One region of the Haloechinothrix sp. LS1_15 genome, then DNA from elsewhere that is predicted to be linked to it. Evidence: riboswitches for the same ligand, from Rfam matches in the RefSeq annotation. Region 1 holds a riboswitch; the other holds the start of a gene.
The links. Region 1 has a riboswitch for S-adenosylmethionine ahead of thrC (threonine synthase). Riboswitches for the same ligand answer to the same signal wherever they lie in the genome.

Region 1 (7,035 bases):
CGCCGGTCCGGAGGAGCCCCAGGGCGAGCCACGGGTCGGCGGGGCCGAACGATCGCGGCACGCATCCCACCGACGACGAGACGATGAAGGAGCGCCAGCGTGGCCAACATCAAGTCACAGATCAAGCGTATTCGCACCAACGAGGAGGCGCGCCAGCGCAACCAGGCCGTCAAGTCCTCGGTGAAGACCGCGATCCGCAAGTTCCGCGAGGCCGCTGCGGCCGGGGACAAGGAGAAGGCCACCGAGCTGCAGCGCGCGGCGGCGAGGAAGCTGGACAAGGCCGCCAGCAAGGGCGTCATCCACAAGAACCAGGCCGCGAACAAGAAGTCGGCGATGGCCAAGCGCCTCCACGCCCTCGACGGCTGATCCCGGTCGCCAGGCCTCGATCACGCATCACACGCGGCCCCCACCCCCGTACCCGCACGATCGGAACGCGAGGGTGGGGGCCGCGTCGTGACGTCGTGCCCCGGGACTCGCGCAGCCGCCCGGCTCAGCCCGCTCGCAGGTCGACGATGGTCAGGACTGCGCGCTCCAGCGCGTAGTTCGGATCCGCTGCCGCGCCTTTGACGTCGGCGTTGAGGTCGGCGACCACCCGCATGGCGGCCGTGAGGCCTTCCCGGTTCCAGCCCGTGGCCTGGCCCTGTGCCTTGCGGATCTTCCATGGCGGCATACCGAGCTGGCTCGCCATGGTGTTCGGGTTCCCCCTGCCTGCCGAGGCCACCCGCGCCACGGTACGAACCGCATCGGCCAGCGCGTCCGCGATCAGCACGTGGGCGACGCCGATGTGCAGCGCCCAGCGCAGCGACGCCAGCGCCGCCGCACGGTCGCCTGCCACGGCCTTTTCCGCAACGGCGAAACCGGTGACGTCGGCCTTGCCGGTGTGGTAGCGACGAACGGCGGCCTCGTCGATGGTGCCGCCGGTGTCCGCGACGAGCTGGCTCGCGGCCGAGGCGAGCTCACGCAGGTCCGAACCGACCGATTCGACCAGCGCACTCGCCGCCGCCGCGTCGATGCGCCCACCCGCGCTGCGTACCTCGGCGCGGACGAACGACTCCCGCTCGGCGGGTTTGGTGACCTTCGGGCACTCCGTGACGGCCGCGCCTGCCTTGCGCAGCGTGGTCGGTAGCGCCTTGGCGGCATTGCTGCGACCGCCGCCGCTGTGCACCACCACCAGCACCACCCCGGCAGCCGGGGCGCGGACATAGCCCTCGAGCGCCGCGGCGGCCTCCTGGGAGATCTCGTGCGCCGCTTCCACCACCACGACCCGGCCGTCGCTGAACAGCGAGGGGCTGACCAGCTCACTCAGCTGCCCGTCGGTCAGCTCGCTCGCGCGCACCCGGGTGAGATCGGTCTCCGGGTCGGAGCGACGCGCCGCGTCGAGGGTGTTCGCCACCGCCCTGTCGATCAGCAGGGGTTCCTCACCGAGTACCAGGTGTAACGGGTTCGGCGCGGCGGGTTGCGCGCTCGCGTGCTGCGTCACGGGCCCTATCCTCGCACGCGGCGCGGCTCCGGCGCGCACTGCTCCGACCGGCGGAACCCCGCCCCGACTGGCGCAGGTTCGTCCCGAAATGTGACCAAGATCTAGTCCCGCGCCGCATTCCGTGGCAGTGCACCACCCCGTGCCGTACGGTGTACAGCGGGTTGGCTGACCAGGGACCACCCCGGGACGGCTGACCGATGACAAGGAACCGAGCTGGGATACGGTAATCGTGGAGCGCAGCGCGGCCATAGATCACTCGACAGCACCGTGCGACAACCGACAACTCGATATCGCTCATCCAGAGGGGCAGAGGGACCGGCCCGATGAAGCCCCGGCAACCAGCGTCAGCCCGTCACCTCGATCGGCGAGGTAGCTGACGCGTTCGGTGCCAATTCCGGCCCATGATTCACCGTGGGACAGATGAGGAAAGGACGCCTCGCCATGACAACTGCATCCGCGCCGTCCGGCGCTACCTCCGCTGCCTCCAATCGCCGATCCGGTGGAATCGACCTCGGCCCCGCCGCGTACCTGAAGTCCAAGGAAGAGGGCCACGAGCAGCCGCTGGCTCCGGAGTTCGTCTCGGCGGAGGACTTCTCGCCACTCGAGGTGGCCTACGACTTCGGCACGGTGCGCCGCTCGGACATCGAATCGGGGCCGCGCAACATCTGGCGCTACAAGAAGCTGCTGCCGGTGCCGTCCGACGTCGATCAGATCCCGAACACCGAGCCCGGCTTCACCAAGCTCATCCGCGCCGATCGGTTGGCGGCCGAGCTCGGGGTGAAGCGCATCTGGGTCAAGGACGACACCGGTAACCCGACACACTCGTTCAAGGACCGCGTAGTCGCCGTCGCGCTCGCCGCCGCCCGCGAGTTCGGGTTCGACGTGCTGGCGTGTCCGTCCACCGGGAACCTCGCCAACGCCGTCGCCGCCGCCGCGGCCCGCGCGGGCTGGGATTCGGTGGTGCTGATCCCCTCCTCGCTGGAACGCGCCAAGGTGCTCACCACCGCCGTCTACGACGGCTCGCTGATCGCGGTGGACGGCAACTACGACGACGTCAACCGGCTGGCCACCGAGCTCGCCGCGGAGAACGAGAACTGGGCGTTCGTCAACGTCAACGTCCGCCCCTACTACTCGGAGGGGTCGAAGACCCTGGCATTCGAGGTCGCCGAGCAGCTCGGCTGGCGCATTCCCGAGCAGATCGTGGTGCCCATCGCCTCCGGGTCGCAGCTGACCAAGGTGGACAAGGGCTTCACCGAGCTGGCTCAGCTCGGCCTCGTGGAGCCGAGCCCGTACCGGGTGTTCGGCGCGCAGGCCACCGGCTGCTCGCCGGTGTCGGCAGCGTTCAAGTCGGGCCTGGACGTGGTCCAGCCGACCAAGCCGGACACGATCGCCCGTTCGCTGGCCATCGGCAACCCGGCCGACGGGCCGTACGTGCTCGACACCGTCAACCGCACCGGCGGGTCGATCGAGGACGTCACCGACCAGGAGATCGTCGACGGGATCCGGCTGCTCGCCAGGACCGAAGGCATCTTCGCCGAGACCGCGGGCGGCGTCACCGTCGCCACCGCCAAGAAGCTCATCGAGGCGGGCACGATCGACCCCGACGCCGAGACCGTGCTGCTGATCACCGGTGACGGCCTCAAAACGCTCGACGCGGTGCAGGACTCCATCGGGCCGAAGGCCACGGTCCCGCCGTCGGCGGAGGCGGTCGCCGAGGCGCTGCGCAGCTAGGTGCTGCCGGGCGCGGTAAGGGCACGGCGGTTCGCGGCACGCCCCCGATCACGCCACACCGTACGTCCGTTTGGCGGATGACATGTCCCTATGTACGATTTGACACGATCGGGGCATGCGAAGACTGTCCCGATCCGCCTGCGCGCTGGCCGCGTGCCTGGTGGTCACCTCGTGCGGCCCGACCGCGTTGGGGGATCCCACCCTGACCCCGGCCGAGCCGCTCCCGCAGGCCCCGCTGTTTCCCGGCCCCCTACAGACGTATTTCGACCAGCTCGACGGCTTCTACGAGCAGGAGCTCTCCTGGGAGGACTGTGAGCCGTACGCGAGCTCCGACTGGGCTCGCGAGTCGCTGGCCGAATCCTCGGCCGAGTGCGCACGGCTGGAAGTACCGCTGGACTACGAGGATCCGGACGGCGAAACGATCACCGTCGGTGTCTCGCGCGTGGCCGCCCAGAGCGACGACATGATCGGGTCACTGGTGACCAATCCGGGCGGACCGGGCATGTCCGGATTGGTCCTCGCCGCGACTGTGGCCGGGGAACTCGCAGACACCGAGGTCGGCGAGCGATTCGACATCGTCGGCTTCGATCCGCGCGGGATCGGTAGCAGCGAACCAACCGTCGAGTGCCTCACTGACGCCGAGCGCGACGACTGGCGGTCCCAACCCGCTCGATTCTCGGACTCCGTGGCGGACGCAGAGGAAATCAATCGCGAGCTCGTGGATAAATGTGTCGAGCGCACCGAGTACGGCGAGGAGATGCTCGCCAACGTGGGTACCCGTGACGTGGTACATGACCTCGACGTGCTACGGGCCGCGCTCGGTGACGAGCAGCTGAACTACCTCGGCTACTCGTACGGCACCCGCATCGGCTACACCTATGCCGAAACTTTCCCCACCCACGTGCGAGCACTGGTACTCGATGGCGCAATGGACCCTGAGCGCAACATAGTGGACACAATGGCGGCCCAGGGCGAAGGCTTCGGCGACGCCTTCGAGGAGTTCGCCGCCTGGTGCACCGAGCGCCACGACTGCCCGCTCGGTCACGACCCCGACGCAGCCGTCGTCGCCTACCAGGATCTGGTGCGACCATTGGTCGACGATCCACTCCCGCTGAACGACGGGAGAGAATTGACCTTCGCGAACGCCACCACCGCAACCATCCAGGCGCTGTACAGCGAGGGCTGGTGGGAGTTCCTGCTGGAGGATCTCCAGCTGCTCCGGCAGGGACACGGCGAGACATTGATGCTCCTGGCCGACGTCTACAACCGACGCAACGAGGACGGATCCTATCCGCCCGGGATGGATGCGGGCCTAGCCATCTCGTGCGTGGATGACGAGCCTGTGACCGACCGCGACACCATCGCCGAGGCGAACGAGGCGTACTTGGATGCGGCACCGTTCCTGGATGGGGGAGAGCCGCTCGTCGCGGCTCGGGGCCCGTGCGCCTCCTGGCCCGTGTCGCACACACTGGAGCACGAGTTCCCCAGCCTGGACGACGTGCCGCCGCCGCTGGTGATCTCCGCCACCAGTGATCCGGCCACACCCCATGAAGGCGCCGAGCAGCTGGCCGACGGCATGGACGGCGCCCTGCTGACCTTCGAGGGAGCCGAGCACGGGCTGTTCGCGCAGGGACACGGAGACTGCATCGACGATGCCGGGGTGGCCTATCTGGTCGACGGCACGTTGCCGGAGGAGGGCACCACCTGCGGTGGTGACTGATCCCGCGTGCCGCCTTGCGGGCCTGCGGGCAGGAGCGCGATGTCGCCGTGCTCGTCGGTCCTGGCGACCCGCGCCCCGGCTTCGGTGAGGTGATCCAGTACCTCACCGTCGGGGTGGCCGTACGGGTTGCCGTGCCCGGAGCTGACCACGGCCACCTCCGGGGCGACGGCGTCGAGGAACTCGGCATGCGTGGCGGCGCTGCCATGGTGCGGCACCTTGAGCACCTCGGCCCGTAGGTCCACCTCCGAGGCGAGCAGGTCGGCCTGGGCCGCCAGCTCCGCATCCCCGGTGAGCAGGATACGGCCGAGCGGGGTGCTCGCCGAGGCCACCAGCGACAGATCGTTGATCTCGGTGCCGCTGGGGTCCTCCGGTTGCTCGGCGGGCACGTGGCGCGGGCCGAGCAACCGGAGGTCCAGCTCCTCCCAGCGCAGGCGGTCCCCCGCCGCCAGCTGGTGTACCGGGACGCCTGCCTGGCCCGCGGCGCCGGTGACCGCTTCCCACGCCCATCCGGGAGTGCGCCCCGGCCCCATCGCGACCGCGTCGACGTCGGTGCCGCGCAGCACGGCGGGCAGGCCCCCGAAGTGGTCCTCATGCAGGTGGGTGATCAGCAGCAGCGGGATCCGCTCCACCCGGAGCCGAGTCAGGCAGTCGGCCATCGCACCGCCGCCGGGTCCGGTGTCGAGAACCACCGCCTCCCCCGGCTGTCCGGTGGCCAGCACCAACCCGTCCCCCTGACCGACGTCGCACGCCACCAGCACCCACCCGTCTGGCGGCCACCCGGGGGTGAGCAGCCGCGCCACCAGCATCGCTACCGTGCCCGCCAGCGCCGCGAACACGAGGATGCGCCGGAGCGACCGGAGGTGGCACGCCGCCCCGAGCAGCCCCATCGCCAGCGCCGCTGACATTCCGCCGGACCAACCGTCCGGCCAGTCGAGGACGCCACCAGGCACCGCCGCCGCGCGATTCGCCACCCACACCAGCCAGCTCGTGCCCGGCCAGGTGAGGCGGGCGGAGAGCTCGGCAGGCCAGGACCCCAGCGGCGACAGCGCGGCGGCCAGCGCCCCGAGCACCGTGGTCACCGCCACCACGGGGGCGGCGACCAGGTTGGCGGCGACGGTCACCAAGCTGATCTCACCTACCATCACCGCGATCAGCGGGGCGGTGGCGAGGAACGCCGCGAACGGCACCACGAGCGCGGCCGCGGGCCCCGCTGGCACGCCCGTGGACCGCAACCGGTCCGTCCAGGCAGGTGCGAGCAGCACCAGCGCAGCGGTGGCCGACACGGACATCGCAAAGCCGAACCGGGTGGCCATAGCGGGATCGACCGTGACAAGCGCACCGGTCGCGAACGCCAGTGCGGGCATGGCCGACCGCTGCCTGCCGAGCAGCAGCGCGAGCAGCCCGACGGCTCCCATCAGCCCCGCCCGCAGCACGCTCGGCGCGTAGCCGACGGTGATCACGTAGCCCGCCAGGGCGGTACCTGCGAGCACAGCGGTCAGCCGCGGGCCGATCCGCAGCAGCCGCAGCACCAGGATCACCGCCCCGCAGACCACACCGACGTGAAGCCCGGAAACGGCCACGAGGTGGGCCATCCCCGCCGAACGGAAGTCGTCGAGCAGTGAGGGTGGCATCCCGGATGTGTCGCCGACGACCAGCCCGGCGAGCAGGCCCGCCTGCTCCTCCGGTAGTACGGTGGCGGCCTGGCGCAGCCCCTGCCGCAGCTGACGCCCCAGCCGCTGCCACCAACGCGGCGCTGTCGTGTGCGCTGGTGCGGTGTCGTGGGCGACCCGGATCGTGGCGACCGTCAGGGCATCGCCGCGGGCCGGGGCGAGGGTACCGGTCACGGTGAGCCGCTGCCCGGGGAGCAGCCACGACCAGTGCCGCTCCGGCGCCACCAGGCGCACGCGCCCCGAGCTGGTGACCCTGCGGCCTCCGGCGACGGCGGCCCGGACCTCGGCGACCGCCACGACGCGGGGCTGCCCGCGCGTCGTGGCACCGGCCGCGCCAGCGCGGACAGGCTCCGGGCGTTCGCGGATGGTGACCTGCGCCTGCACCGGGGCGTGCTGCTGGGCGTGAGCGCGAAGCGGATCGTGCTGCGCCGCGG
Region 2 (7,035 bases), on a different contig from region 1:
CCCCGGCTGGTCAGCTCGCGGGTGATGCGGTGGCTCAGTCGCCGGGCGCGCTCGCGACACTCGACCCGAGCGAACGCTCCTGGCCGGGCACCGACACGGACTTTCCGGACTTCAGTCCGGAACCACGGGTGACCTATCAGGACCTCCGCGCGGCACTCGGGCCACAGGTCGACGACCTGATGCTGGAGGCGGACGTCGATGCCGATGAGCTGATCCAGCTGATCAACGCGCAGACGACGGTGCTGCCGGTGATCCCCGCCGCCCCGGAATCACCGGCCGGTGTGTACATCGACGATGCCGTCACCATCGAGTTCCCCGCGGTCGCTCCCGAGGCCATCAGCGGTGGACAATCGGAGGAGACCCGGCTGGCCACTGCGACCAAGCAGTGGAAGCGCCGCTTCCTCAAGGGCGCGGTCGCCGCCGTACTGCTGTCCCTGGCCGGGGGCGGTGCGAGCGCGATGGCGATGAGCAAGAGCGTGACCGTTGAGGTCGACGGGCACGAGCAGACGGTCCGCAGCTTCGGGTCCACAGTGGGAGATGTCCTCGAGGACGCGGGCATTTCCGTGGGGACCCACGACGCGCTGTCCCCGTCGCCGGACGCCGCGGTCAGCGACGGTGGCGTGATCACCCTGGAGCGAGGCAGGCCGCTGGAGCTCGTGGTCGATGGCGAGGTCAGGGAATCCTGGGTGCGCGCGCCCACCGTTTCCGAGGCGCTGGACCAGCTCGGTCTCAGCGAGCTGGTGGCCGACGGCGCCTGGCTGTCACAGCCCGCCAACGGGCCGGTGCCGGTCGACGGCATGACCCTCGAGATCAAGACGTTGAAGAGCGTCACCGTCGTCGACGGGGGTGACCAGCCCCGCGAGATCACCACCCACGCGGTGACCGTGGAGGAACTGCTGGCCGATCTCGGGCTCGAGCTCGGCTCCTCCGACGAGGTGGTGCAGGACCTCGGCAGTGCCGTCACCGACGGTGGCACCATCGAGATCATACGGACCGGCACCTCGGAGATCGAGGTCACCGAAGAGATCGAACCTCCGGAGGAGGAGATCGTCGATGACAGCCTCGCCTTCGGCGAGCGTGTCGTCGAGGACGAAGGCACCGCAGGCGAGAAGCTGGTCACCTACCGCGTGACCCACCGCAATGGTGAAGAGGTCGAGCGCGAGCAGCTCGCCAGCGAGGTGCTGACCGAGGCGGAGCCCAGAGTGATCCGCGTCGGCCCGGAGATCTCTGACGAGGAGGTCTGGGACCGGCTGGCGTTCTGCGAGTCCACCAACAACTGGTCCATCAACACCGGCAACGGCTATTACGGCGGTCTGCAGTTCGACAAGCAGACGTGGGACGCCTACGGCGGCACCCAGTACGCCGAGTACCCGCACCAGGCCACGCGGGAGGAGCAGATCGCGACCGCGATCAGACTGCGCGACGACAGGGGCGGCTACGGCGCCTGGCCCTCGTGCGCCCAGCAGCTGGGCCTACCGACCTAACGATCGCCGCTACCTGCTCGCCGTGGGTGGGTGCGAGCCGAAGGACTCCTTCGGTACACGATGTGTACTCAAGGGCCCCTTCGGCTCGCCGCCCAGCCCCGGAAGCGACCCGTAAGCTGGACCGCGTGGCCGATACTGTCGATGCTCGCGGCACCGCGGGCGAGCCTGCGCACAAGGACGTGGCGCTGCTTGGCGCCACCGAACTGCGTGAGCTCGCCGCGGACCTGGGGCTGCGGCCCACCAAGAAGCTCGGGCAGAACTTCGTCCACGACGCCAACACCGTGCGCCGCATCAGCAGGCTCGCCGGGGTGGGCGCCGGGGACACGGTGCTGGAGGTGGGGCCGGGGCTCGGCTCGCTCACTCTGGGACTGCTCGCCACCGGGGCAGACGTGACCGCTGTCGAAGTGGACGGCACCCTCGCCGAGCGGCTCCCGACGACCGTCACGGCCAGGGCCCTCGGCGCGGCCGGAAGCCTGGTCGTGCACACCGCCGATGCGCAGCGGCTGCGTCGCGCCGATCTGACCACCACCCCGACTTCGCTGGTCGCCAACCTGCCCTACAACGTCGCGGTGCCGGTGGTGCTGCACCTGCTGGCCGAGTTCCCGTCGATCACCCGTGCCGTGGTGATGGTGCAGGCCGAGGTCGCTGACCGGATGGTCGCGGCACCGGGAAGCCGCGTGTACGGGGTACCGAGTGTCAAGCTCGCCTGGTTCGGCGAGGCCCGCAAGGTGGGCGCCGTGCCGCGTTCGGTGTTCTGGCCGGTGCCCAACGTGGATTCCGCACTCGTCCGGTTCGACCGCCAGCATCGGGACCAGCCGGCGGTCGAAGCGCACCGGGAAGCCGTGTTCGCGCTGGTAGACGCCGCGTTCGCGCAGCGGAGGAAGACGCTCCGCGCCGCGCTCGGGGCACGTTTCGGCTCGGCCGCCCGCGCAGCGGAGCTGCTCGACGCCGCGGGCATCGATCCCGGAGCGCGGGGTGAGCAGCTCGGCGTCGCCGACTTCCGGCGGCTCGCCGTGCAGGTGGCACGGCATCCGTGAGGCGGCTGCCGACGGCGACCGGCGCAGGCCCCGGCGCTCGCGGCTCGGTCGCGGCCGAGTGTGAGTTAGCTCAATGCTAGGCACCGCTGGCTTGCCAGCCGGTGGTCCGGTGAGCTGTAATGCGTGAAGTATCCATCCCGAGCGGCTGAGAGACCTGGCTCGTCGAAGCCGCAGCAACCGCCGCCGGGCAGTGGCACTTCGCCCCTGTCCGGGCGCACGGCAGGTGCTACAGCCAGGTTCGATGGAGGAACCGATGTACATGTCACGAATGCTCACCCGGCGCCGTGTCGTCGACGAGGGACGTCGCACCAACAGCGCCTGTCGCCGCTGACAGGTCCGTCCCGCCGTCCGTCCCACACCACCGCGGTGCCGCGGCCGTTCGACTGCCGCGTGCGCGCGACTCACGAGCCGAGGAGCTATTCGTGCTTTCCGCCGACCACATATCTAAATCCGCACCACTGTCACCGGCCGCTACCGGCGCAACGGGCGCCTCCGCGGCAGGGACCGCGAGAACGCTGTACGACGTGACCATCGAGGTCCCCGAGGGCGCCCGTAGTGGCTTGCTCGGTCCCGCCGGGGCAGGCAAGACCACGCTGTCGGCCATCCTGGGCCTGTGCGAGCACCCTGATTCCGGCGTGGTCCGCGTCGCCGGAACCGACGTCGCCGCGCTCTCACCAGCCGGACGCCGGGAGTGGCGCGGCGCGATCGCGCGCGTCGACACCACCTACGTGCTCCACCCGGAGCGCACGGCCGCGGGTAACGTCGCGGCCCCGCTGGAGCGGGCGGGCTTCGACGCGCCCGCACGCCGGAGGCGGGTGGCCGAGCTGATCGACCTGATCGGGCTCAACCGAGGCGCCGCCTGGCGTCCAGCCGAGCTCACCGAGGGGCAGCGCAGGCGCGTGGCGCTGGCCCGCGCGTTGGCGCTGCGCCCGTCGGTGCTGATCACCGACGGGCTCACCGACGATCTGCCTGCCGAACAGTCCGGCGCGGTGTTGGCCGCGCTGGACAGGGCGTGGGCTGAACTGGGCGTCACGGTGCTGGTGGCCACCACCGATGCCGGCGTGGTGCGCCGGTTCTGTGACCACGTCAGCGTGCTCTCCGGCGGCAGGCTGCTGGAGAGCGGGTCGATGCTCGAGCTGCTCGCCGACCAGAACAGCTACACGGCGCGCAGCGTGCTGCCCGCCGTGGGGCACGCCGAGGATCTCGCGGGCTTCGACGCGGTGGCCGACGTGGTGCTGGTGGGGCATGCCACGGTCGGGTCGCTGCTGCCGGATGCCGGTGCGCGGTTCGGCGTCGAGCTCGCCACGCTCGGCGGCGGCCTCACCCGCATCGGCGACACCCCGGTTGCGCGGTTCCGGCTCGGGGTGACCGGCGAGCAGGCAACGGCCGCGGTGCGCTGGATCGGCGAGCGCGGCGGTTACGTGAGCGAGCTGGACCCGGTCGACACCCGGTTGCCCGGCGTGCACGACCTGCTGGCGGAGGGCGCACGCGAGCTGGCTGGCACCGCCGCGTAGTGGCGCGGACCCCGGACCGGCGGTCACCCGATAGTGGGAGGAGGCGCGTCGTTACGCAGCAGGTATGCGGGACCCCGAGACCGGCGCTAGGTACCCTGAGAACGTGCTAGCCGTCGTGCCCCCGCCCGTGACGGTCCGCGCGCCGTCCAAGGTCAACCTGCACCTGGCGGTCGGTGATGTGCGTGCGGACGGTTACCACGAGCTCACCACCGTGTTCCAGGCGTTGTCGCTGTCCGACGACGTCACCGTCGCGGCCGCGGACGAGCCGGGGGTGGAGGTCTACGGCGAGGGCACCAGCGCGGTGCCGACGGGGGAGAGCAACCTGGCGTGGCGCGCGGTCAGGGAGCTGGCGACCTACGCGGGACGCAGCGAGGAAGATTCCCGCGTCCGGGTGATGATCCGCAAGGAAATCCCGGTCGCGGGTGGCATGGCGGGTGGTAGCGCGGACGCCGCGGCGGTACTGCTCGGACTGTCGGCGCTGTGGGACCTGGAGATCTCCCGCGAGGAACTGATCACCATCGCCGGTTCACTCGGCAGCGACGTGCCGTTCGCGCTGTCGGGTGGCACGGCGCTCGGTACCGGCCGTGGTGAGCAGCTGGTGCCGGTGCTGTCTCGGCATACGTTCCACTGGGTACTCGCATTCGACAGCAAGGGCCTGGCGACTCCGAAGGTGTACCGCGAGCTGGACCGGCTGCGAGCCGCGGGGGACCCGCCACGGCTGGCGGGCCACACGCCGTTGGTGGAGGCGATGGCCTCCGGCGACGCGCGGCAGCTCGCGCAGCTGCTCGGCAACGACCTGCAGGCGGCCGCGGTGTCGCTGCGCCCGAACCTGCGCCGCACCCTGCGCGCCGGGGTGGAGGCGGGTGCGCTCGCGGGTATCGTGTCCGGCTCGGGGCCGACGTGCGCGTTCCTGTGCGCCGACGGTGATTCCGCCGTGGAGGTCGCCGCGCAGCTGGCAGGCGCGGGCGTGTGCCGGACGGTGCGGGTAGCGCACGGGCCCGTGCACGGTGCGCGCATCGTCGATGACGACGACACCACCCAGCCGACCCCGCCACCACAGGTGCACGCCTAGCGGGTGCGAGCCGAAGGACTCCTTCGGTACACCATGTGCACCCGAGGACCCCTTCGGCTCGCCACCCCGGCGAGACAGCCAGGGCCGTGACGCTGCCGGGTGGGCGGGCGCCGGGCATCCGCAGCCGGGACAATGGACGGCGATGGCGAATCTGATCAATACCGAGGCGATCACCAAGACGTACGGCGAGCGGACGTTGCTCCGCGACGTCTCGCTCGGCGTTCAGGACGGTGACCGCATCGGGGTCGTCGGCCTGAACGGCAGCGGCAAGACGACGTTGCTCGAGATCCTCGCCGGGGTGGAGCCACCCGATGACGGCCGCGTGAGCAGGGCGCGCGACCTGCGCCTCGCCGTGGTCACGCAGCGCACCGAGACCGGTGCCGGGACCACGGTCGCCGATGCGGTACTGGCGGGATACGCCGCCGAGCACGAGTGGGCGGCGGACCCGAGGGTGCGATCCATCGTCACCGGCCTCGGTATCGATCGGTTGGGGTTCGACTCGGATGTGGGCAGGTTGTCCGGGGGTGAGCGCCGCCGGGTGGCTTTGGCCGAGGCGCTGGTCGCCGAGCTCGACGTGGTCGTGCTGGACGAACCCACCAACCACCTCGACGTCGAGGGGATCGGCTGGCTGGCAGACCACCTGCTGGCGCGCAAGGTGGCGCTGGTCGTGGTCACCCACGATCGCTGGTTCCTGGACACGGTGTGCAGCCGAACCTGGGAGGTGGTCGACGGGTCGGTCGAACAGTACGAGGGAGGCTACGCCGACTGGGTATACGCCCGCGCCGAGCGGGCGCGGATCGCGCAGGCCACCGAGGAGAAGCGGCGCAACCTCGCCCGTAAGGAGCTTGCCTGGCTGCACCGGGGCGCGAAGGCGCGCACCACCAAACCCAAGTACCGGGTGGAGGCCGCCGAGGCGCTGATCGCCGATGTGCCGCAGCCGCGCGACACCGTGGAGCTGCACGCCTTCGCCCGGCGCAGGCTCGGTAAGACGGTGATCGAGCTGGAGGACGTGACGCTGACGGCGGGAGCCACGCTGGTACTTGACCGCGTGACCTGGCGCCTCGGCCCCGGCGAACGGATCGGCATCGTCGGCGTGAACGGTTCCGGCAAGACCACGCTGCTACGGCTGCTGGCAGGGGCGGCCGAGCCCGACAGCGGCAGACGCGTACAGGGCAGCACTGTCCGGCTGGCCTACCTCGCGCAGCAGCTGGAGGACCTGCCGGGAGAGCGCAGGGTGCTGGAAGCGGTCGAGGACGTGGCGCGGCGGGTCGCGCTCGGCAGACAGGAGTTCACCGCGTCCCAGCTGGCCGAGCGTTTCGGTTTCGGTTCCTCACGGCAATGGACACGGATAGCCGACCTCTCCGGCGGCGAACGCAGGCGGCTCCAGCTCGCGCGGCTGCTGATGACCGAGCCGAACGTGCTGCTGCTGGACGAGCCAACCAACGACCTGGATATCGACACGCTGCAGCAGCTGGAGGACGTGCTCGATTCCTGGCCGGGCACGCTGGTGGTGGTCTCGCACGACCGATACCTGACCGAGCGGGTGTGCGACTCGGTGTACGCGCTGTCCGGCCACGGCAGCATCACCCACCTGCCCGGTGGTATCGACGAATACCTCACTACCCGCGCCCGCACCGCCGAACGCACCCAACAGGGAGGGAACTCCCCGGACCTCGAGCAGGGGGCAGTGCCGACTGCCGCGCAGCAGCGGGCGACCCGTAAGGAGCTGACCAAGCTGGAACGTCAGCTCGATACGCTGACCCATCGAGAGAAGCGGCTGCACGAGGAGCTGGCTCAGGCGGCTACCGACCCAGAGCGGCTGATGGAGCTGCACGGCACGCTCAAGGAAGTGCGTGCCGAACGCGAGGAGCTGGAGGCGCGTTGGCTGGAACTCGCCGAGTACCTCGAGTAGCGGAGACTCCGGTAGC

Region 2: linked by a shared signal. The riboswitch ahead of F8178_RS03150 (ATP-binding cassette domain-containing protein) and the one ahead of thrC (threonine synthase) in region 1 are both predicted to bind S-adenosylmethionine.

What each region holds. Positions count from the first base shown of each region.
Region 1 covers NZ_WBXM01000003.1:210,804-217,838, reverse strand. Annotated here, with positions in the region: gene rpsT (30S ribosomal protein S20) at 100-366, shown strand; gene holA (DNA polymerase III subunit delta) at 491-1,480, opposite strand; SAM riboswitch class I at 1,772-1,907, shown strand; gene thrC (threonine synthase) at 1,922-3,211, shown strand; gene F8178_RS06175 (alpha/beta hydrolase) at 3,327-4,931, shown strand; gene F8178_RS06170 (DNA internalization-related competence protein ComEC/Rec2) at 4,877-7,035, opposite strand, start outside.
Region 2 covers NZ_WBXM01000002.1:43,515-50,549, forward strand. Annotated here, with positions in the region: gene F8178_RS03140 (ubiquitin-like domain-containing protein) at 30-1,484, shown strand; gene rsmA (16S rRNA (adenine(1518)-N(6)/adenine(1519)-N(6))-dimethyltransferase RsmA) at 1,610-2,521, shown strand; SAM riboswitch class I at 2,651-2,769, shown strand; gene F8178_RS03150 (ATP-binding cassette domain-containing protein) at 2,944-4,035, shown strand; gene F8178_RS03155 (4-(cytidine 5'-diphospho)-2-C-methyl-D-erythritol kinase) at 4,139-5,107, shown strand; gene F8178_RS03160 (ABC-F family ATP-binding cassette domain-containing protein) at 5,250-7,019, shown strand.